3 regions of the Geobacillus sp. TFV-3 genome follow, and region 2 is predicted to be linked to each of the others. Evidence: riboswitches for the same ligand, from Rfam matches in the RefSeq annotation. Region 2 holds a riboswitch; each other region holds the start of a gene.
What was found. A riboswitch is a leader RNA that binds a small molecule or an ion and turns the genes downstream of it on or off. The one in region 2 is predicted to bind cobalamin.
Positions count from the first base shown of each region.

Region 1: it holds a riboswitch for cobalamin, as region 2 does, so the genes downstream of both, BJQ97_RS08925 ((2Fe-2S) ferredoxin domain-containing protein) here and BJQ97_RS12735 (ribonucleoside-diphosphate reductase subunit alpha) in region 2, are expected to answer to the same signal.
Region 3: it holds a riboswitch for cobalamin, as region 2 does, so the genes downstream of both, BJQ97_RS06525 (ABC transporter substrate-binding protein) here and BJQ97_RS12735 (ribonucleoside-diphosphate reductase subunit alpha) in region 2, are expected to answer to the same signal.

Region 1 is NZ_MPSP01000001.1:1,734,841-1,742,506, reverse strand. It holds gene BJQ97_RS08940 (glycerophosphodiester phosphodiesterase family protein) at 1-356, opposite strand, end outside; tRNA gene BJQ97_RS08935 (tRNA-Gln) at 554-625, shown strand; gene rraA (ribonuclease E activity regulator RraA) at 862-1,347, shown strand; cobalamin riboswitch at 1,406-1,599, shown strand; gene BJQ97_RS08925 ((2Fe-2S) ferredoxin domain-containing protein) at 1,787-2,164, shown strand; gene BJQ97_RS08920 (HoxN/HupN/NixA family nickel/cobalt transporter) at 2,161-2,871, shown strand; gene cobJ (precorrin-3B C(17)-methyltransferase) at 2,873-4,669, shown strand; gene BJQ97_RS08910 (sirohydrochlorin chelatase) at 4,869-5,705, shown strand; gene cobK (precorrin-6A reductase) at 5,720-6,496, shown strand; gene BJQ97_RS08900 (precorrin-8X methylmutase) at 6,604-7,251, shown strand; gene BJQ97_RS08895 (cobalt-precorrin-5B (C(1))-methyltransferase) at 7,258-7,666, shown strand, end outside.
Region 2 is NZ_MPSP01000001.1:2,531,686-2,539,351, forward strand. It holds gene BJQ97_RS12730 (ribonucleotide-diphosphate reductase subunit beta) at 194-1,234, opposite strand; gene BJQ97_RS12735 (ribonucleoside-diphosphate reductase subunit alpha) at 1,341-3,623, opposite strand; cobalamin riboswitch at 3,752-3,947, opposite strand; partial or broken gene BJQ97_RS12740 (ATP-binding cassette domain-containing protein) at 4,133-4,366, shown strand; gene asnB (asparagine synthase (glutamine-hydrolyzing)) at 4,479-6,386, opposite strand; gene BJQ97_RS12750 (C39 family peptidase) at 6,878-7,666, shown strand, end outside.
Region 3 is NZ_MPSP01000001.1:1,281,591-1,289,256, reverse strand. It holds gene cobD (threonine-phosphate decarboxylase CobD) at 1-93, opposite strand, end outside; gene cbiB (adenosylcobinamide-phosphate synthase CbiB) at 50-1,021, opposite strand; gene BJQ97_RS06535 (adenosylcobinamide amidohydrolase) at 1,018-2,487, opposite strand; gene BJQ97_RS06530 (FecCD family ABC transporter permease) at 2,484-3,539, opposite strand; gene BJQ97_RS06525 (ABC transporter substrate-binding protein) at 3,505-4,464, opposite strand; cobalamin riboswitch at 4,599-4,797, opposite strand; gene BJQ97_RS06520 (PH domain-containing protein) at 5,054-5,668, opposite strand; gene BJQ97_RS06515 (DUF7916 family protein) at 6,161-7,078, opposite strand; gene nagE (N-acetylglucosamine-specific PTS transporter subunit IIBC) at 7,119-7,666, opposite strand, start outside.

The DNA.
Region 1 (7,666 bases), 800 kb from region 2:
GCATCGAGCCGCCTCAGTTCAGCGAACGAAAAATCATTTACCCGCCACGGAGCACGGCGCGGGTAGACCGTTTCGGCATTTGTCGTCCGGGCGAGCGTGGCGTCATGCATGGCGATGAGCTTTCGGTCTTTTGTCATCTGCACGTCGACTTCTATATAGTCCGCCTGCATGCAGGCGGCAAGGCGGTAGGATGAGAGCGTATGCTCCGGCGCGTATCCAGACGCGCCGCGGTGGGCGATGATGTCGGTTTTCGGCTGGCTGGATGGCTGGCGGGTAGCCGAGGACGCTAAGACGAGCGGTAGCGATAACAGAAACCATGCGCAAAAACATAAGCGAAAAACAGTAATTCGGCGCATATGCATCTCTCCCTTTCCCAATTCAACGATACCATAATTAGGGAAAATAACCATGAAGGAAAAACGAAACAACGAGGTGATATGGTGATGAAGAAAGGGTTCTTGTGTCGATAGTTTCGCGCATACAGCAAAAGGATATTCAGTTTGATGCATAAAGCACGCCGTTATGCCGCATACTGTAAATGACAACAAAGTGATGGGCTATAGCCAAGCGGTAAGGCAACGGACTTTGACTCCGTGATGCGCTGGTTCGAATCCAGCTAGCCCAGCTGAATCGCCGGACGGGGCTCGTTCGTCCCGGCGGCCAAAACGGCTTCCGCCATGTTGTGCGGGGCCGTTTTTTCGTTCGCCGGAAAGCGGGGACGAGAAAATCTTTTTATCGTTTTCAGCGGTCCCGCAAGGACACGCATCCGATTCCCGAGCAGAAGCAGCGCCGCAAAAAATGTGGAGTCGGCAGGATTTTGACGAAAGGAGGCGAATGAAAAAAACGAAAGGGGAGAGGATCATGAAAACAGCTGATTTATGCGATCAATTTTTAGATGAGTTGCAAGTCTGCGAGCTGCCGTTCCAATCGTACGGCGGAAAACGGATGTTTTCCGGACCGATCGCGACGGTCGATGTGTTTGAAGACAACGTCCTTGTCCGTGAAGCGCTCGAGACGGTGCCGCCGGGGACGGTGCTCGTAGTCGATGGAAAAGGCTCGCGCCGCGTCGCTCTGTTAGGCGACCGGTTGGCGCAAATCGCCTGCGACCGGGGGCTTGCCGGCGTCATTATCCACGGCTGCATCCGCGATTCAGCGGAAATCGGCCGCATGCCGCTTGGTGTCATGGCGATCGGCACGTGCCCGGTGAAAAGCAAAAAAGAGGGAAAAGGCGTCCGCGATGTTGTGCTCGAGTTTGGCGGCGTCCGCTGGGAGCCGGGCGCATACGTGTACGCCGATGCGGACGGCGTTGTCGTCGCCCGCGAAGATTTGTCGGCAAAAAACGGTTGACGGCCGCCATCAAGTTGTACTACGATGAAAACGGATGCTTGTTCCATGACAAGATCAATAGGCGAGAAACAAACAAGGTGCCTAAGCCTGCTTAAGGGCTTGGGTGAAAAGGGAAGCCCGGTGAAAATCCGGCACGGTGCCCGCCACTGTGATGGGGAGCTTTGCGGCAGCAAGTCACTGAAGGATGCTTCGGGAAGACGCCGCCAAGCGATGATCCTAAGTCAGGAGACCTGCCTTGTTTGGATCGGACGGATGCCTACGGGATTATAGGCAGACGTGCGGGAGAATGACGGCTTCATGAGGCCAGGCCTGTTCGGGCCGTTTGCGGCTTTTCGTATGCATTTTTCTGCACCTCTGCTGTAGAGGTGCTTTTTCTTTTGCCGAAAAACCGTCCGTCTGCCGCCTTTCATTCTATCATTCTAACATAAGGGGGGATTCGATGGCGACGTGGGATTTACAAGGAATGAGGCGTCATGTATTCATTTGCAACGGAGGGACGTGCCTTCGCCATGGCGGGGATGACGTGACAGCCGCGGTCCGTGAGGAGATCGCCCGCCTCGGGCTTGACGACGCCGTTCATACAACAAGGACGCGCTGCAACGGTCGCTGCCAAGATGCATGCGTGATGATCGTCTATCCGGATGGCGTTTGGTACCGGCTGATGAGTCCCGAGCGGGCGAAGGAGGTTGTGCGCGCCCATTTGCAAAACGGCGAGCCGCTTCGCGCGTGGGCGGCGTATGAATACCGTGAAGACGGGTTGACCCGCCTTGGTGGGACGGAGTCGGTTATTGGCGTTCGAAAGAGGAGGACGCAATGATGGAATGGGCCAGTTATGTAATGTTAGCGATATTTCTTGGCATGCGTCATGGGATGGACAGCGATCATGTCGCGGCCATTGCGGATATGGTCGGAAGCGAGTCGCGGCGAAGACAGCAGTTGGCGCTCGGAATCATGTACGCTATTGGACACGGAGCGATCGTGTTTGTCATGGGGGTGGCGGCGCTCGTGGTCGGCGCCCGGCTTCCCGAGTCGTCAGCCGCCGCCATTGAGCTCTTAGTTGGCGGTACGCTTGTGCTTCTTGGTGGGATGATGCTTTTTTCTCTTTTTCGGCGTGGTGAGGTGAAAAGCCGGTTTCAGCTCCTTTATGAGTTCGGCCATACGGTTACTCGATGGCTGCGGGGAAGGCGGGAAATGGACAGTTTCCGTTCTTTTTCGCATGTTGGTTGGGTTGGCGCCTTGATCATCGGCATCATTCATGGCATTGGCGTCGAAAGCCCGACCCAGCTAGCCATTATCACCCATGCGGCCGGAAAAGTGCATGTGAGCGCGGCTGTCCTTCAGCTTGTACTGTTTGTGGTCGGCTTGCTCATTGCGACGATTGCCACAGCGGCTGGATTATCGTGGGGATTTTGGAAAGCAAAGCAGCGGGAACGGCTGTTTTATGTCCTTGGTGCGGTCACAGGTATTTACAGCATATGGTTAGGGATGTCGATGATAATCGAGATATGGAGAAGGGGGCTGTAAAGTGGTCGGCAAATTGCTCATTGTCGGCTTTGGCCCGGGAAGCGTCGACCATATGACAAAGCGGGCCCGTGAAGCGATTGAAGAAAGCGACGTCATCATCGGTTACAAAACATACATTGAACTCGTGCGCGACCTCATTGCCGGAAAGGAGATCATCAGCACCGGCATGACCGAAGAAGTGAGCCGCGCCCAAGCGGCGGTCAAATGGGCCGAGCGCGGCAAAACGGTCGCCGTCATTTCGAGCGGCGACGCCGGGTTGTACGGCATGGCCGGACTCGTGTACGAAGTGTTGATTGAAAAAGGGTGGACGAAAGACAGCTCGATTGAAATCGAAGTCATCCCCGGCATTTCCGCGATCCATTCGTGCGCCGCTCTGCTTGGCGCGCCGATTATGCACGATGCGTGCACGATCAGCTTAAGCGACCATTTGACGCCTTGGGAGCTGATTGAAAAGCGGTTGGAAGCCGCTGCGGCCGCTGATTTTGTCATCGCTTTGTACAACCCGAAAAGCGGGCGGCGCACCCGGCAAATTATCGAAGCGCAGCGCATCCTGCTCCGCCATCGGTCTCCGGAAACCCCGGTCGGTCTGGTGAAAAGCGCGTACCGTGAACGCCAGCACATCGTGCTCACTGATTTGGCGCATATGCTTGACCATGAGATCGGCATGTTGACGACGGTCATTATCGGCAACTCAACGACATTCGTCCATGACGGCGTGATGATCACGCCGCGCGGCTACCAGCGCAAGTATCAACTAGCAGCCGCCGTCCAGCCGCTCAAACCGCATGAACGGCTGCGCAAAGAAGCGGAGCCGTGGGCGCTTGACCAGACGAAACCGCTGAAAGATGAGGACGAAGGAAGCACGGGGGCACCGGGGGCATCAGGGCCGTCCGAAGCGGCTGTCTTCGCTGGCGGCAACCAGAAGGATCGTGCTTTCACCGCCTTGGCCACCGCGGTTCGACCGTCGTCTGTTGCCACGGTCACTAAGGAGGCCGAGCCAACGCCGCCGGCTGCCGTTTTGCCGACGCTTGCCGCGCCGCTGGCAAAAACAGCGGAACGGCAGCCGACCGCCGCGCCAAAACGGGTGAAAGAAACAGCCGAAGACGCGCTCGCCGCTTTAGAGAGACGGAAAACAAGAAAGACGGCGGCCGTGTTGTTGGAAGCGGCGGTGAGCCCGGGCGTGGCCAATAAACAGTTCACTCCGGAACAGCTCCTTGTGCTCGCGGAAATCGTCGGGCCCGATGGGAAAATGACGTACACGCCAGACCATTATATGAAAATCGAACGGATGACGGAGGATCCAGACGGGCTTGTGGCTCGTCTCGTTGCCGCAGGGCTGACGGTCATGCCGGTCGGTGATGTGCTGACGGTGAAGGCATGTGATTTTTGCGATGGAGAGAAAAAAGACGCCATTCCATACGCGGAGGAATTGGCTCGCCGATTTGGCGGCATGGCGCTGCCGAAAGAGTTGAAGCTTGGCATCAACGGCTGCGGGATGGCGTGCTACGGCGCGGTGCGCGAAGACATCGGGCTTGTGTATCGGAAAGGGAAATTTGATTTGTTTTTGGGCGGGAAAACGGTCGGCCGCAACGCCCATCCCGGCCAGCTTGTCGCTGAAGGCATTCCGCCGGAAGAGATTGTGGCGGTTATGGCAGAAATCATCGAACAGTATCAAGAACAAGCACATCCAAATGAACGGTTTCATAAGTTTTTCCGCCGCGTGAAGCAAGTCGGACGTTTTTCACACGAAGAGGCAAAACCGGCCGCGTCCATCGAAACGCCGGCTTGCGGTGAGTGACGAAAGCATGCGTTATATGTGCAGCTTGAACGTCTGCAGATGTCGTTGGGGTCGAAGCGGCGCATCTTTTTCCGACAGTCGATCGAATAACCGGCTGGCTCCATAAAAAAGCATAGATGGGCTCCTCGCATTTGGATGAAACGCCCACGCTTATAGGGAACGGCGGAAGACGTCTGCTAACAAAAGGGGGAAAACAAGAATGAGAGCCATTTTATTTGTCGGCCATGGGAGCCGCGATCCGGAAGGGAACGAGCAAGTGCGGGAGTTTGTCGAGCGGCTGCGGCCGCGTCTTCCTGCTTCCTTTCATGCCGAAACGTGTTTTCTTGAATTTGGCCGTCCGTCGATCGGCGAAGGAATCGAACGCTGTGCTGAAGCCGGGGCAACGGAAGTGGCGGTCGTTCCGCTCATTTTATTGCCGGCCGGGCATTCGAAGCTGCATATCCCGGCGGAAATCGATGAGGCGAAAGCGCGCTATCCGCATATGGTGTTCCGCTACGGCCGCCCGATCGGCGTTCACGAGCAGACATTTGCGATTTTGCGCGAACGGCTGCAAGAAATCGGCGAGCGTCCGGAGCAGCCGGACGACGGAACAGCGGTCATTTTGCTTGGCCGCGGCGGGAGCGATCCGGATGCGAACAGCGACTTGTACAAAATCGCCCGCCTCTTTTGGGAACAGACCGGCTATGCGCTCATCGAGCCGGCGTTTATGGGGGTGACGACGCCGTCGCTTGATGATGCCGTCCGCCGCTGTTTGACGCTTGGGGCGAAGCGGATCGTCATCTTGCCGTATTTTTTGTTCACCGGTGTGCTCATTAAGCGGCTTGAGCGGCAAGTGGCGCAATACCGCCTCGACCATCCGCACGTCTCGTTTGCGCTTGCGGATTATTTCGGCTTTCATCCGAAACTGATGGATATCGTGCTTGACCGCCTCCAAGAAGTGCTCGATCAAACGGTGGCGATGAACTGCGACGTATGCCAATACCGGCTGCACGCCGCCCATCATCACCATCACCATCATCATCACCACCATCATTGAAGGAGGAAGCGTCGATGATTTTATTGTTAGCCGGAACAAGCGATGCCCGCGAATTGGCGGTGATGATCCAACAGGCTGGCTATAACGTGGCCGCGACGGTCGTCACCGATCACGCGGCCGAACAGCTCGAAGCTGCCGGCATTCGCACTTATGTCGGCCGTTTAGACGCATCCCAGCTTTCCAAGCTGGCCAAAGCCGAAGGGGCGAAAGCGATCGTCGATGCAAGCCATCCATTTGCCGAAGAAGCGTCGAAAAACGCCATGCAGGCGGCGGCTGAGGCCCAATTGTCATATATCCGCTACGAGCGGCAGGCTTCTTCGATTGCGTCCGATAAGGTGACCTTTGTCGACAGCTATGAAGAAGCGGCCGAATTGGCGGCGGAAAAAGGCGGCGTCGTCATGCTCACAACCGGCAGCAAAACGCTCGACATTTTTGCCGCGAGGCTCATCGGCCGCCCAAACGTCAAGGTGATCGCGCGGATGCTGCCGCGAAAAGACAATCTCGACAAATGCGAGCAGCTCGGGTTTTCCCAAGAGCAGATCGTCATGATGCAAGGGCCGTTTACAAAAGAGCTCGATCGGGCGCTATACCGCCATTTCGGCGTCACGGTCGTCGTTACGAAAGAAAGCGGCAAAGTCGGGTTTGTCGATGAGAAAATTGCCGCCGCTGAAGAGCTTGGCATTGAGGTGATCGTCATCCGCCGCCCGCGGTTGTCGTACGGCATTGTGCATCACGATTTTGCCGGCGTGCTTAATGCGTTGAAGCAACACGCGCCGCTTCCAACCGCATAAGGAGGCAAAAAAAGAGGCAAGTTGGTGAGACAAGGCGCAAAAAAAGCCAGTTTAAGTGAACCGTGGATTTCAGCGATGCCATGATCTTGAGAAAGGAGCGAATACGAATGGATTTTCATACAACGTTCCGGCCGGTGACGGTGCAGCCAGAACAAATCGAAGCGCGGAGCTTTCAAATCATTGATGAGGAAATCGGGGAGCATTCATTTACGGAAGAACAATACCGAATCGTTCAGCGCGTCATCCATGCATCGGCTGATTTTGAGCTTGGCAAAAGCCTCATTTTTCACCCGGATGCGATTCGCTCAGGCATTGACGCCATTCGCAATGGCAAGCTCGTCGTCGCCGATGTGCAAATGGTGCAAGCCGGCGTCAATCAAGCGCGGCTTGCGAAGTTCGGCAGCGCGGTGCGCGTCTATATTTCGGATGAAGACGTGATCGCTGAAGCGAAACGGTTGAATACGACAAGGGCGATTGTCGCTATGCGCAAAGCGGTGAAAGAAGCGGAAGGCGGCATTTTTGCCATCGGCAACGCTCCGACAGCATTATTGGAGCTCATCCGCCTCATCAAAGAAGGAGAGGCGCGGCCGGGATTGGTGATCGGCTTGCCGGTCGGATTCGTCTCCGCGGCGGAATCGAAAGAAGAATTGGCGAAGCTCGATGTGCCGTTCATCACCAACCGCGGCCGCAAAGGAGGAAGCACAGTGACGGTCGCCGCCTTGAACGCTCTATCGCTGCTCGCTGAGCGAGCGTGACGAACGATGGAAACGAAAAAAACGCTGCGTGAAGGGTATACGACCGGATCGTGCGCGACAGCGGCGACCAAAGCGGCGCTCACAGCGCTCATTACCGGCAAGGAGCAGGAGAAAGCGACGATCCGCCTGCCGATTGGACGAATGGTGACCTTTTCGCTCGCCTCCTGTTCGCTTGATGGCGAAACGGCGACGGCTGCGGTCGTGAAAGACGGCGGGGATGACCCGGATGCGACGCATGGCGCGCTCATCGTTTCCACTGTCTCGTGGGCTTCTTCGCCTGGCGTTCATATTGACGGCGGCGAAGGGGTCGGGCGGGTGACGAAGCCGGGTTTGCCGGTGCCGGTTGGGGAGGCGGCGATCAATCCAGTGCCGCGGCAAATGATCCGCGAAGCAGTCAACGAAGTGCTGGCGCAAT
Region 2 (7,666 bases):
GCGCGCCAGCGGCACAGAACGATACACACCATCGAATGCCCTCTTATATTCTCATCATCCACTCACACTTTAAGACTGCTTGGCATCATCTGCCCCGCCAAAACGCCCGCTGTCGTTCTTCCAAAAAAGACGAACAAACGGCCTTATCCGGCAAAAAGCCACGCTGATCGTTGTCAAACGGAACTTCTCTCATTTATAACTCATCAAATCCGTTGTCCACTTGCACTTTTGTATATTGGCGCGGCTTCTGTTCAAAGAAGTCTGATTTGCCGAGGTCGACTTCTTCGTACGCTTTAATCCAGCGGAGCGGGTTCGTCCGATAGCCGTCAAACGGACGGTCAAATCCAAGCTGATGGGCGCGGACGTTGGCGTAAAACTTAATGTACGCTTCCAAATCAGCCAAATCGATGCCATCGATGTCATGCCCGATAATTTCCCGAGCCCATTCGATTTCCAGCTCAGCCGCTTTCATAAACGTTTCGCGGACAAAATCCGCCAGCTCCGGCGTCCGATATTCCGGGTATTCGTTCAACACTTCCTTGAAAATTTTCGCAAACAAGTCGACATGAATGTGCTCATCGCGGTTGATGTAATTGATCATCGTGCTCGTCGCCACCATTTTTTGCTGGCGCGCGAGGTTGTAGAAAAAGGCGAACCCCGAGTAGAAAAACAGCCCTTCTAAAATGACGTCAAAGACGATCGACCGCAGCAAGTTTTCCACGTTCGGCTCTTCCGCAAACGCCTTGTAGCCGTTCGTCACAAAATCGTTCCGCTTGCGCAGCGTCGGTTCGTTCCGCCAAAAGTCGAATACTTCATCTTGCTTCGCTTTCGGCACAAGGCTCGAGAGCACGTACGAATACGAATGGTTGTGAATGACTTCCTGCTGGGCGAGCATGATCATGAGCGCATTGATGCTCGGATCCGTAATGTAATCGGCGACGCGCCCAGCGTAGTCGGTTTGGATGCTGTCAAGCAGCGCCAACAGTCCGATGATTTTCAAAAACGCATCCTGCTCGCGGGCGGTCAGCTGCGGAAACTGCTTCACATCTTGCGACATATTGATTTCAAACGGCGTCCAAAAGTTGACGAGCATTCGCTTATATTTCGCATACGCCCATGGGTAGGCGATATCGTCCCAGTTCAACACATTCGAGCAGCGGCCATTGATGATGCCCGTCGAACGGTTCGGCGCCTCTGGATCCATAATCGGCCGTCTGACTAAGCTGATCGTCATTGTGTCGATTCCTTCCTTTCTCTTTCAAGTATCGTGATGCGCGACCAACCGCAGACGCCCCTCCCACACAAGGAAGGGAAAGCCTGACCAAAGGCGTTTCCCGTGGTCAGCTCGCGCAAGAATCGCACTCTTCGATCGTCCCGGATGTCGAACGCACGTAATACGTCGTTTTCAACCCCGACTTCCATGCCGTCAAATGCAAATCGAGCAACTCTTTTGCCTTAATCGTGTTCATGACGTAGAAGTTAAATGAGATGGCTTGGTCGACATGGCGCTGGCGGGCAGCGTTTTGCTTGATGCTCCAATGCTGGTCGATATGGTACGCCGATTTGTAATACCATGTCGTCTGTTCGTTTAAATCTGGCACCGTAACGGGAATCTTATAATCTTTCTTTTCCTCGGCGTATACTTTTAAGAAAATGGGATCAATGCTCGCCGTGCTGCCTGCGATGATCGACGTCGATGCGTTCGGGGCGATGGCCATGATATAGCCGTTCCGCATCCCGTAGCGGGCCACATCTTGCTTCAGCTGATCCCAATCAAGTTCGCCGTGGCTTTGGTAGCCGCGCCGTTCAAAATAAGCGCCCGTCTGCCAGTCCGACCCTGGAAACGCCGGGTAACTCCCTTTTTCTTTTGCGAGCTCCATGCTCGCCTGAATCGCCAAATAAGCGATCGTTTCATACAGCTCGTCGGCATAGCGGACCGCTTCGTCTGACTCCCAGCGAATGCCTTTTAACGCCAAAAGATGATGCCAGCCAAAGGTGCCAAGCCCGACAGCGCGATATTTTTGGTTCGTCAGGCCGGCTTGCAGAACTGGGATATTATTGAGATCAATGACATTATCAAGCATCCGCATTTGAATCGAGATGAGACGCGCCAAAACACCATCGGTCACCGCGCGCGCCAAATTGATCGACGATAAATTGCAGACGACAAAATCGCCTGGTATTTTTTCAATGATAATCGTCCCGTCTTTCACATATTGCCGTTTCATCACCGTTGGGCTTTGGTTTTGCGCGATCTCGGTGCAAAGATTGCTGCAGTAGATCATCCCGAGATGGCGGTTCGGGTTTTGCCGGTTCACTTCATCGCGGTAAAACATAAACGGCGTCCCCGACTCAAGCTGGCTGCGCATGATGCTTTTCATCACTTCAATCGCCGGCACTTTCTCTTTCGACAGGCTCGGTTCGTTGACACATTGCCAATATTTCTCGCGAAAACTCCCGCTCCCTTTTTCCTCATCATAAAAGTCTTCCAAGCTAAAGCCCATCACCTTCCGCACTTCATGCGGATCAAACAAATACCAGTCGCCTCGCTGTTCGACCTGCTCCATGAACAAGTCCGGAATGCACACGCCGGTGAACAAATCATGCGTCCGCAGCCGTTCATCGCCGTTGTTGAGCCGCGCGTCCAAAAACGCGAAAATGTCTTTATGCCATACATCCAAATAAACGGAAATGGCCCCTTTGCGCTGCCCTAACTGGTCAACGCTCACCGCTGTGTTGTTCAGCTGCTTCATCCACGGGATGACGCCGGAAGAGACCCCTTTAAACCCTTTGATGTCGCTGCCGCGCGAACGGATTTTGCCTAAATAGACGCCGATGCCGCCGCCTGATTTGGACAAATTGGCGATGTCGGTGTTGCTGTCATAAATTCCTTGCAAGCTGTCATCGACCGTATCGACAAAGCAGCTTGAGAGCTGGCCGTACGATTTCCCGGCGTTGGCGAGCGTCGGCGTCGCCACCGTCATGTATAAGTTGCTTAACGCCCAATACGCTTCCTTCACGAGCGCAAGCCGCCGTGTGGCCGGTTCATTCGCCATTAACGTCATGGCAATGACCAAAAACCGCTCCTGCGGCAGTTCATACAGCCGCCGCTCATAATCGCGCGCCAAATACCGGTCGGCGAGTGTGCGCAGCCCGATGTACGTAAACAGCTTGTCCTGATCGGGATCAAGAAACGCGCCGATGGCGTCGATTTCTTCTTTCGTATAACGTTCCAACAGAAGCGGACTGTACACCCCTTGTTCCGTCAGGGCGGCAAGCAGCGAATAGAAATCGCCGTACCGCTCGCGCTCGTCGTACCCGCGATGCCGCGCCGCTTCACGGTACAATTGCCGCAAATACAGCCGAGCGCACACAAACGTCCAGTCCGGCTCCTCTTCGCTTATATACGATAACCCCTCCAAGACAGCCGTCTGATACAACTGTTCAACCGTAACCGTTTCTTTTCGCGAGACGAGCTGCCAAACACGCTCGACATATTCATCAAGCGACAGGCGGCCGAATCCAGCCGCGGTCCGATGGATCAGCGATGCAAACTCTTCACGTGAAAAAGAAATCGGTTTCCCTTGGTCATCGATGATGATCATTTTCGTCAGCACGGTCATTTGCTTCCCCTCTCCTCCAATAAAAAATCCGCTCGGGCAAGCGAGCGGATGAAACGACAGACGGAAAAAGGCAGACGAACTCCTTTTCTTTTTCCCTATCGTTTCATCTTCTCACACCCCGAAGAACATGAAACGTTCCAAGCAAGGCAGGTCTCCTGACTCGTGCATCGTCCTACTTTGGGGCCTTCCCAGCGGCGCGCCGAATGGCTTTTGCCGCCAGTGGCCATCCCATTTCGTCCGCACATACAGTTGCGGGGGCAGTTCCGGATTCGCACCGGATTCCCTATTAAGTCCAAATGGACACCGTTGCTTGGTCAAACCATATGTAGTTGTATAAAAAGGACCACAAACCAATATATAGTATTTAGCATCCTGATGGAACAAGCATATACCAAAACCGGGAAAATTGCAAGAGCGGGGAAAGTAAATTTTTCTTTTCCGCCCAAAGTCCGTTCATAAAAGCGTGCTACGATTCACATGTACGAATCATCACAAGGAGGGAGCACAAAATGGGAGCAAAACATCAAATCGCACCCGACCATCAAGAGTGGGCGGTGGAAGCGCACGGATTGGTGAAAACATTTGGCGGCCATCGGGCCGTCGACGGTCTCAACTTACGCGTGCGCGCGGGCACGATTTACGGGGTGCTTGGCCCTAACGGAGCTGGCAAGACCACAACGATCCGAATGTTGGCAACGTTACTGCGCCCGGACGCCGGTTCGGCCAAAATCTTTGGCTACGACAATCCAATAAGAACGGATCCGCCCTTTTTACTCCACCGTCGAACCACTTTCTCTTCACGGTGATCAAAAAAGACATCCCGGCCGAACCCCGGGATGCCCTCTCGTTTCCTTGTTACGCCTCCAAAACGGACGCTGGACGCTTTTCGTTTTGTACGGATTGAGCAAAATCGTATTTCTTTTCTACATACACTTGATGCCAAACCATAAACGCCAACACCGTCCACAGCTTGCGGCTATGGTCCGCCTTGTGGCGGGCATGTTCATCCAGCAACCGATAGAGCACGTCCTTATGGAACAGATGATCCGTCTCGCTTTCGTTGATGAGCTGTCTCGCCCAGTCATACATTTCGTTTTTCAGCCAGTGGCGAATCGGCACCGGGAACCCTAATTTTTTTCGGTTTAACACATGATCCGGCACAATGCCCTCGGCCGCTTTACGCAAAATATATTTCGTCGTGCCGTTGGCTGTTTTCATGTCAGGGGCGATTTTGGCCGCGACGTCAAACACCTTTTTGTCTAAAAAGGGAACGCGCAGCTCAAGCGAATGGGCCATCGTCATTTTATCCGCTTTGACTAAAATATCACCCCTTAGCCATGTATGAAGGTCAATATACTGCATCCGGTTGACGGGCGGGTAATGAAGCGTTTCGCGGTAAAAAGGAGCCGTCACCTCCGTATATTCGCGCCCCTCTTGGTACGTTTTGAGCAACGCAGCTTTTTCCTTTTCGCTATAGATTTTGGCATTGCCGACATACCGTTCTTCGAGCGGTGTGGTGCCGCGCTCCAAAAAGCTTTTTCCTTTCATCCCGTCCGGAAGCAGCTTCGCGATCATCCGCAACACGGCTTTTACGATGCTGGGCATTCGCGCAAACAGCCGCAACGACTCTGGTTCGCGGTAGATGTTGTAGCCGCCGAACAGCTCGTCCGCCCCCTCGCCGGAAAGCACAACTGTGACATGCTTTCTCGCCTCACGGGCGACAAAATACAACGGCACAGCCGCAGGATCAGCCAGCGGATCATCCATATACCACATGATTTTCGGCAATTCATCGATATACTCCTGCGGCGAAATGACATAGCTAATATTGTCCACCCCAAGCTTCTCCGCCGTTTCTTGGGCTACATCAATTTCGCTGAACCCTTCCCGCTCAAACCCGACAGAAAACGTCTTTAGGTCCGGATGGAATTGTTTCGCGATGGCGACGATGAACGATGAATCAATGCCTCCCGACAAAAACGCACCAACCGGCACATCGCTGCGCATATGGACGCTGACCGAATCAAACAGCGCATCGCGGATTTGCTTGACAAGCTCCTCTTCCGATTGACGAATGGGCTCGAAGGATGCCTTCCAATAACGATGAATCGTGAGCGGTTTTCCGACTTTTTTCTTGAGATAATGCCCCGGCTCTAACTTGTAAATGCCATCTGACATCGTCATCGGCTCAGGAACATATTGGAACGTTAAATAATGCTGCAGGGAATCGCAGTCCAACGCTTCCTGTCCCAGAGCCAGCAAGATGCTTTTCTTTTCCGAAGCGAAAAATGTGCGCCCTCCTTGCTCCGCATAAAAAAACGGCTTAATGCCGAACGGATCCCGCGCCGCAAACACCGTTTTCTCCTGCTTGTCCCAAATGACAAACGCAAACATCCCGCGCAGTTTTTCGACCGCTTTTTCTTTTTCCGCGCTGTAAAGGGCAACAATCGCCTCGGTATCCGAATGCGTCGCAAACGAATATCCTTTCGCCGCCAGCTCTTCCCGCAATTCAATATAGTTGTAAATTTCCCCGTTAAAAATGATCCAATATCGATCGTTTTCATAAGACAGCGGCTGATGCCCCGCCTCCAGATCGATGATGCTCAGCCGCCGAAAGCCAAAACTCACGTATTCATCAAAAAAATACCCCTCATCGTCGGGGCCGCGATGGGTAATCAGGCGGTTCATCTCCATCAACATTGTTTTCCATGTTTGCTCAATCGCTCTCGGGCGATCATGAATACAACCAATAAAACCGCACATAGTAATGATTGCCCCCCCACTTTGCTAAGAAGAATCGATGTATATACAGAACAAAAACAACACCAAAAGCTATTTTGTTCAATTTTAAGAAAATGACATTTTTTCTTTAACAGGATCTTCACCACACAGTGTACTTGACAAAGAAAGACGATCATGATAAAGAAAACCAAAACAGCATTTTTTATACCACACATCTCTTTGAGCAACATTGCTATCATGTTTGTCTTTAAAAGTCAAGTACATCTTTTGGTGATGAACCCTTTAACATAAGAAAGAGAAAGATTGATACAAAGACACTTTCATTCTAACGTACACAAAATCAAGTTTCAAAAACAATCTGTTTCCATTTTTTCAGGAAAACTGCTTTCAAGATTTTCAGTTTCCCCATATATTAACGATAAAATATGGAGAAAGTATGAATTTCATAGTTTCTGCATACTTACTTGATTAATATAAAAACAGCCACTTTTCACAAAGGGGTTGAGAACGGCTTGTTCGCGTTTATCCTTTTTTTGACTTTTCTCATCGTTTCCCTTTGTTTTGTTCTCTTGAGAAGACCTCTAAACGGGAGGATGGATCAACTGTCGCTCGGATTGTATATTTCCTGTTTCTTTCTATTGGCCGCCTCATTATCCTATTATGCAAGCTCGGCCCAGACAGGCGATGCCATCAAAGCCTTCGTACAGAAAAGAAACAGCAGAGAAACCGATCCGCCCCCCAACAATCAAGCGAAGGAGGCGAATCGATCAGCTGCTCCTTCAAAGAAACAAACGCCAAGGACATCCGTCCTTATTGACGCTCCCCTTTTGTCTCAGCTTCCGGAACTGCCAAGAGGATGCGAGGTGACCAGCTTGGCCATGCTCTTGAATCATGCGGGCATTCGCGTCGATAAGATGACGTTGGCGAAACAAATCAAGAAAAACCCTACTCCATATCAAGTGCGGAATGGTCAAGTGTTTTACGGACACCCAAATGAAGGGTTTGTCGGCGATATGTATACGTTATCGAAGCCTGGATACGGCGTGTACCATAAGCCGATCAAGCAGTTGGCTGAATGGTACTTGCCAAACCAAATCGTCGACTTAACAGGGCAATCGTTTGAGATCATCTATACATACTTGGCCAAAGGCACACCGGTTTGGGTGATTACGAACACCACCTTTCGTCCTCTTCCTCCCTCTGCCTTTCGGGAATGGCAAACCCCGCAAGGCCCGATCAAAATCACGTACCGGGAACATGCGGTGCTCATTACGGGATATGATGAGCAGTACATTTATTTC
Region 3 (7,666 bases), 1.3 Mb from region 2:
ATTGACGCTGAAATCGATATAATCGCTCGGGGCCGCCAGTCCGCACTGTTCATAAAGCGCGAGCGGATTCGCCCCATGCGCCGGCCAACGCAACGATCATCCCTCCGATCCATAGCAATAACGTAAACGCAAGCACCGTTCCGATCATCATGCCGACCGCCTGGCGGATATGAGCCGAGCGCAGCGGAACATCCGGGTCGCCGAGCGTCGGCCGCTCTGAGACGACGCCGCCGTATGTATTCGTTCCGCCAAGCTGCACGCCAAGCAGACCGGCCATCGCCGCCTCGAGCCAGCCGCTGTTCGGGCTCGGATGGCGGCGGGCATCGCGAAGCAAAATCGCCAACGAACGGCGAAAGCGACGGCCGCCGTAAACCAATACCATGAGGAACGCCGTCAGCCGCGCCGGAACGTAGTTGAGCGCATCATCCAGCCGGGCGGCCGCCCAGCCAAATTCGCGATACTTTTCGTTTTTATAGCCGATCATCGAATCGCATGTGTTCACCGCCCGGTACAGCATAGCGAGCGGCGCGCCGCCAATGGCCGCATAAAAGAGCGGGGCGGTGATGCCGTCGCTCGTATTTTCCGCCACCGTTTCGACGCAGGCGCGGGTGATGCCGGCTTCATCAAGCTGCTCGGTATCGCGGCCGACGATCATCGACAGCGCCCGCCGCGCCGCAGGAAGATCGCCCGCTTCAAGCGGCCGGCGCACCTCTTCAGCCGCTTCAGCGAGGCTTTTCGTCGCAATGGCGGTGAAAATGAGCGCCGCCTCAACCGCCACCCCCACGTACACCGACAGCGTATATCCCACATAAACGACCAACGCCGACAACCCATAAACGACCGCCAACACCGCCGCCACGGCCGCCGCACCTTTCGCCCGCCGCTTTGCCCCCTGATTCCAGCGTCGGTCAAGCCAAGCGATCAACTTCCCCATGCCGCGCACGGGATGCGGAAGCCAGCGCGGGTCGCCAAAGGCGGCATCGAGCAGAAGAGCCACCGTCAACGCGAACAGGTGCGTCATGGCCGTCCCCTCCGCCGCTTGTAGCGGTCAAGCGCCTCCGTTACGGCTTCATACACGAGCCGGCCGATCGCCCGCCCCAGTTCCGTCGCTGTTCCGGCATAGGCAAACGTCCGCCCGGTTTGCGTCGCCGCCACGGCGAGCGAATCAGTCGACGTCCCGGTGGCGACTGTCCCCGTTTCCGGGTCGCAAACCGAACGGTCAGCGAGCGCTTTCGCCTTCGCTTCCGTCGCCGTCATGACCGCTTGCACGAACGCGGCATCGGTGAGCCTTCCATCAATGACAACAACCATATTGATCGTCCCCGGTTTCACCGCAAACGGCTTATGCTGCCACGACCGCGCCGCATCAATTGCATTGCCGACGCCGGCCGTCGCCATGACCGCAACCAAAAACGCTTCCCCTTCCTCCTGAACCCACACAGCATCACGGACGTCAACCGCTGTCATCATGCCGACCGTTCGTTCCGGCAAAAACCCGCGCTGCTCCAAATAACGGTGCATGTCTTCTTCCGCATCGCGGCAATCATAATCCAAGCCAACTTGGCGGTTGACGAAATGGGTCGCCCATTGAAACCCGGCGCCGATCAATGCAGAAGACAGGACGCGAAGCGGCTTTCGGGCGGCAAGAACAGCGGCGTCATCAAGAAAGGACAAACGAAGCCCGGCGGCTGGTGATTCTTCTTTTCCTTTCGGCACAAACGAGAACACCGGTTTCGCCGCCGCCGGGTGGGCTTGACGCACCACTGGCGCGGCAAACACTTCCTGAAGCAGCGCCGGCGTCATCACGTCCGCCGGGGCGCCGAGCGCTGCTGTTTTTCCTTCTTTTAACACAATCACCCGATCGCAGTATAAGCTAGCGACGTTCATATCGTGAAAGACGGCGACAACCGTCAGGCCGCGGGAGCGCGCAGCTTCCACGAGCCGGTCCAAAAGCCGGACTTGCCCGCTTATGTCCATATGGTTCGTCGGTTCATCGAGCAAGAGCAGCTGCGGCTCTTGAGCGAGCGCCCGCGCCAAATAGGCGCGCTGCCGCTCTCCGCCGCTCAGCCGCTCAAGCGGCTCATCGATTTTGTCGACCAAGCCGACCGCACGAAGCGCTTCTTGAACCGCCGCTTCATCCTCTTTCGTCCACGCCGGAAACAAGCCGCGCTGATGGGCGTAGCGGCCGAGCGCCACCGTTTCTTTCACCGTATAGCCGTGCGCCGCCTCCACCGTCTGCGGCAGGACGGCGGCCATCCGCGCCCATTGCTTCGCAGACAGCGCCGAAAGCGGCTGACCGCTCATCGTGATCTCCCCGCTTACAAGCGGGAGCTCTTTGCTAATGAGTTTGAGCAATGTCGTTTTACCGCTGCCGTTCGGCCCGACGATGCCGAACAGCTCCCCTTTTTCCACGGAAAACGTCACATGATCAAGCACTTGCTTTACCCCATACTGATGTGATACGGCGCGCACCTCAAGCATCATCATCCCAACTTTCGCCTTGTTTTTCGGAAAAATAACACCGCAAACAGCGGAGCGCCAATCAACGAGGTGATAACGCCGATCGGCAATTCGCGAGGTTCAATGATCGTCCGCGCCGCCACATCGGCAAGCACAAGAAACGCCCCGCCATACAAGAGCGACAGCGGCAACAACACCCGGTAGTTCGGCCCGCAAACGAGCCGGACCATATGCGGAACAACAAGCCCGACAAAACCGATCGTCCCCGACACCGACACCGCCGCCCCTGTAAGCAGCGCCGCCGCCGTCAAAATGATCACTTTTCGGCGCGTAACATCGACGCCGACATGAAGCGCCGCCGCCTCGCCAAAAGCAAACGCGTTTAACTCGCGGGCGTTGGCGATCAGCACCACCGCGCCGATGAGGAAAAACGGAAACAGCAATCCGCTGTATTTCCAGCCGCGCATCGCCACGCTCCCCATCAGCCAGGAAATGATTTGCCGCAATTCTTCCCCGGTCAAAGCGATCATGAGCGAAATGAAGGCGCTGAAAAACGCGCCGAAAATAATGCCGGCTAAAATGATCGTCTCGACCGACATACGCCGTTCGACGGCGCGGGTGAACGCCAAAACGGCAACAAGCGTCGCCATGCCGAACAAAATGCTGACAACCGGCAGCGTAAACGTCCCAAACAGCGGCCATTGCCAGCCGAGAAAAATGACAAGCACCGCTCCGACCGAGGCGCCGGATGAGACGCCGAGCGTGTACGGATCGGCGAGCGCGTTTTTTAAAAGCCCCTGGAACGCCGCGCCGGCCATCGCCAGCGAGGCGCCGACCAAAAAGGCGAGCGCGACGCGCGGCAGGCGAATGGCCATCACAATTGGCACCCAATCGGCCGGAATGTCAGACGGAAGCGGCACCCCGAACCATTCGGCGGCGAGAATGCCGATAATAGAAGAAAAGGGAATCGACAGCGATCCTGTCGATATCCCTACGAGCAACGAAAGGACGGCCGTTGTAACGGCCAGAGCGTACATCAGCGTTTTACTTGAACACATCCGGGTAAACGGCTTTGGCAAGTTCCTCGACCCCTTCGGCAAGGCGCGGTCCCGGCCGGCTCACTAAATCGGAGTTGACGTCATACACCCGCTTGTTTTTCACCGCCGGCACGTCTTTCCAAGCGGCGCGCTCAAGCACTTGCTTCGCTCCGCCGTACGTTGTGATGATGACGTCCGGCTTATAGGCCACTGCTTTTTCTTCTGTCACCATCGGCCAGCCTTCCAAGTTGCCGGCGACGTTTTTCGCTGAAATCACTTGAAGCATCTCATCCATAAACGTCCCTTTGCCGGCTGTATAAATTTGCGGCGGCGGCGACACTTCAATCCAGACGTTTGCCTGTTTGTCCGCTGGGATTTGTTTTGCTTTTTCTTGAATTTGCGCAAGCTTCTCTTTCATCTCATCGATCACTTGCTTCGCTTTGCCCGTCGTCCCCGTCGCTTTGCCGATCAATTCGATGGACGCATACACATCATCAAACGACTTCGCATCATTGACAACGAGCACAGTGATGCCAGCGTCTTTCAATTGCTGCAGGCCATCGCGCGAGTTATGGGCGCTTGACGCGTGGGCCAAGACGAGATCCGGCTTGAGCGAAATGATTTTCTCGACGTTAAACTCCATGCCGCCGATTTTCGTTTTCGTTTTGACGTCTTCCGGATAATTGTCAAAATCGCTGACGCCGACAATTTTCTCGCCAAGCCCCAACGCATAGGCGATTTCCGTATTGCTTGGGATGAGCGAAACGATCTTTTTCGGTTCGGCTTTGATCGTCACATCCTCGCCGAGCCCGTCTTTCACCATCACCGGAAACGCCGCTTGTTCCGTCTTCGGCTTTTCTTGTTTCGCCGGCTCAGCGTTGCCGTTCGTTCCGTTGCTGCAGCCGACCAGCACGGCAGCCAAAAGGAATAGCGCCACCAACACCGTCGGCCATGTCCAACGTTTCATTCTTTGTTCCCCCTCCTGCTGTGCAAAATAAAAACGCCCATTCCGTCCTAGCGGGGGAATGAGCGCGAAACGGCCTATGCAGGCGCAAAACAAGCCTGTGCCACCGTTTCCGCGTCTCACCCCCCGAAGAGTCGGAAACTGCTGCAAGCAAGGCAGGTCTACTGGCTCATGCTTCCTCCTACTCTGAAGCCTTCCCGTACGGAAAACAGCGCAAGCCATCTGTCCGTACAGTGGCGATTTCATTTCGTCCGCATTGACAGTTGCGGGGACAGCTCCGGATTCCCACCGGATTCCCTATTAAGCCTTCACGGCACCTTGCTGCGAGTTGATGAATTTGTCGGATATGGACATTTTTATAATAATGCAGCGTTTAGCATTTGACAACTATGAATTTACAGCAGGCTGAAACGGTGATCATGACTTGTTGGTGTTTATCTATCACGCTCTCCTCCTACATATGCGGAATGATCCTAGCCCTCTCCTGCAGACAAAAAGCAGCTGCCCCATCTATACTGCCATCTTGAAAAAAAATAAGGAAAGATACCTCGCCTCTGGCACGGCGTCTTTCCCCGATACAACCTTCATCTCGTCACTGTTGAATATATTTGTCAAACACAAAGCCGAAATCTTTCACTGTATAGTTCTTTTTCGCTTCGGTCAGCCATCGAAATGCATATTCGTTCACCGCTTGAAAATCGGCCGCAATGTTGGCGCCGTCGCCGCGCATGTTGGCAAACACCTTGGCCGCCAATTCCAGACTCCGCTCGGCATAGTCGAACTTCATTTCATTTTCATGGCAAATCTCAGCGATCGCCAGCAGCGATTTATACAAATCTTTCAGTTCTTCAATATGCTTTTTATGCACATCGATCGAGTAGGAGTGCGGCCCAATTTTAAATTTGATTTCCGCGTCCAGGTCGACCGTCCCCGCTGTTTCGAGCGACACGTCGGAAATCGGATGCTTATAGAAATCGTAACGGCGCAGCGTCCGTTTTTTGCTCGTCGCGCTTGTGCCGTCCAAATGGATGAGCGCGCGGTTGGTGAAGCAATACTCATCCGATTTCGATTTGATCAGAAAATAGATTTTCTCCCCATCCTCGTGCATCACATAATCATCGGCATCCACTTTGTCATAGTCTTTCGGTTGAATGACCGTGCCGATGTCGCTCAATCCGAGCACATCAGCGGCGACTTTTCCAAACATGCTCATTTCTCCTCTCCGGTGTCCCAATTTTTATTGGCGCCCACCATGCAGCGAACAAGCACAACGCGTTTTGCCTTGACAAGGCGCCGTAATCTCATACCTTTCATCTATGTAATACGTCGAGATCGGAAAAACGTTTCATCGCCGCCAAAAATCAAAGGCCCAACGCCTTTTATGCCGGCGTCAGGCCATGCAGGAGTCTACAATTCTCCACTTAGCCGGGAGTCTTTGTTGGTGAGCCGCAAAAAGATCAAATAAATAGAGACGGCGGTACAAGGCAAATGTTTCCCACATCCGCAAACTTATTTTTCCATCATCTTGGCTCCCATCCTATCCTCTGCCGACAAAAAAACGGGGCTGACCCAAAAGCTTCATTCTTCTCAAACGAAACACAACATATTGCGCATGATTCATTGTTTCGTGTCGATATATGGTGATGAGCAAGGGTGTCCCGATCCTTTTGGGACACCCCTCGACTGATCATATTCCACTTTATCTCAACGGCGATCTTGCCATGCGAATATACGTATGGCGTCTGCCGCGAATGGCGATCGAATACGCCATAATATTCTCTGGAACAGCGATGCCATGATAGCCAGCGTCGCCGATATGATGGAGATCCGCCCCTGTCATTTTGCTTGCAAGCGCGATTTGACGAATCGTACTCTCGTCAGCTCCTTCTTGGCTTGTACCGATCGTCAGCATCACAAGCGCCCCATGTTCATGGGCCACCCGAACAAGCTGCTCCGTTTTGTCCAACGTCACTCCCGGCACCGTTCCCGGGGCAGGCATTAAAACGATGTCGGCGCCAGCGCGAATAAACCGCACCACGATTTCTTCCGATATAATATTGCCCCCTGTTTCGTTGGCAACACCTGCTGCATGCATTTTTCCAGCAATAATTAGAGCGTCTTCGCCTAAAACGGACCGCGCCGTTTCAAGGGCTGTCACGATTTCGTCATTCGTCACACCCGTTTTCGGATTTCCCGTTAAGCAGACAAAATCAAAACCGAGACGCTTTGCTTCCTGCAACGATTCTTCCGTCGCCATTCTTCCGCTTGGAAGAGAGGCAAAATGCTCGATCCGCTTCGCATTCGGGTCAACAGGCTCCAAATTGACGCCGATTGGACGTCCCGTCAACTGCTTGAGACGTTCAACGATTTGATCGGGTTCATTCACATCCAAACTGTTTACAACCGGCCGAAACACATCGAACCTATTCAACAACAGCAAGTCCGCCCCAAACGCCGCCGCCAGTTCAGCGTTTGTGACCGCTGGGTAAAGCGGCGCAAATTCCCCGATGACTTCCGCGACCATCACTCTGCCTTCTGACGCCTGAATCGATTGTTTTAACTGTTTTCCTGTCATCCGGCGAAAATCGGAAGCAGCGCAGTCCAACAGCCTTTTCACGAGATCACTTTCCCCCTTGCATTCTCATGCATTTGGCTTATCATTTTCGCATGGCGTTGGCTAAAAATTCGACATCGGTGCCAATCACCACTTGCAAATCCGTTTGGTTGAGGCGAAGCACACCTTTCGCTCCCAAACGTTTCAATTCTGCTTCATTGACTTTTGCCATGTCTTTTACTTTTAGGCGCAAGCGTGTGACACAATTGTCAATTTGCGCGAGATTATCTTTTCCTCCCAACGCCTCGATATATTTGGCGGCAAGGTCCTCGTATTTGACGCCCGACTGCGCCGCACCGCTGTCGGTAAACTCGCCCTCCACCTCATCTTCACGGCCTGGCGTTTTCAAATCGAGCTTTGTAATAAGGAAATAGAAGACGACGAAATAGACGACAGCATATACAAGAGCTTGAATAATCAACAAATACGGTTTTTTCGCAATGCCGTAGTTTAAGAAAAAGTCAATCGCTCCCGCCGAGAACGTAAACCCGTGGTGGATGTCAAGCATCGTCGCCACAGCGAGCGACAAGCCGGTCAACACAGCATGGACGACATACAAGAGCGGCGATAAAAACATAAACAAAAATTCAA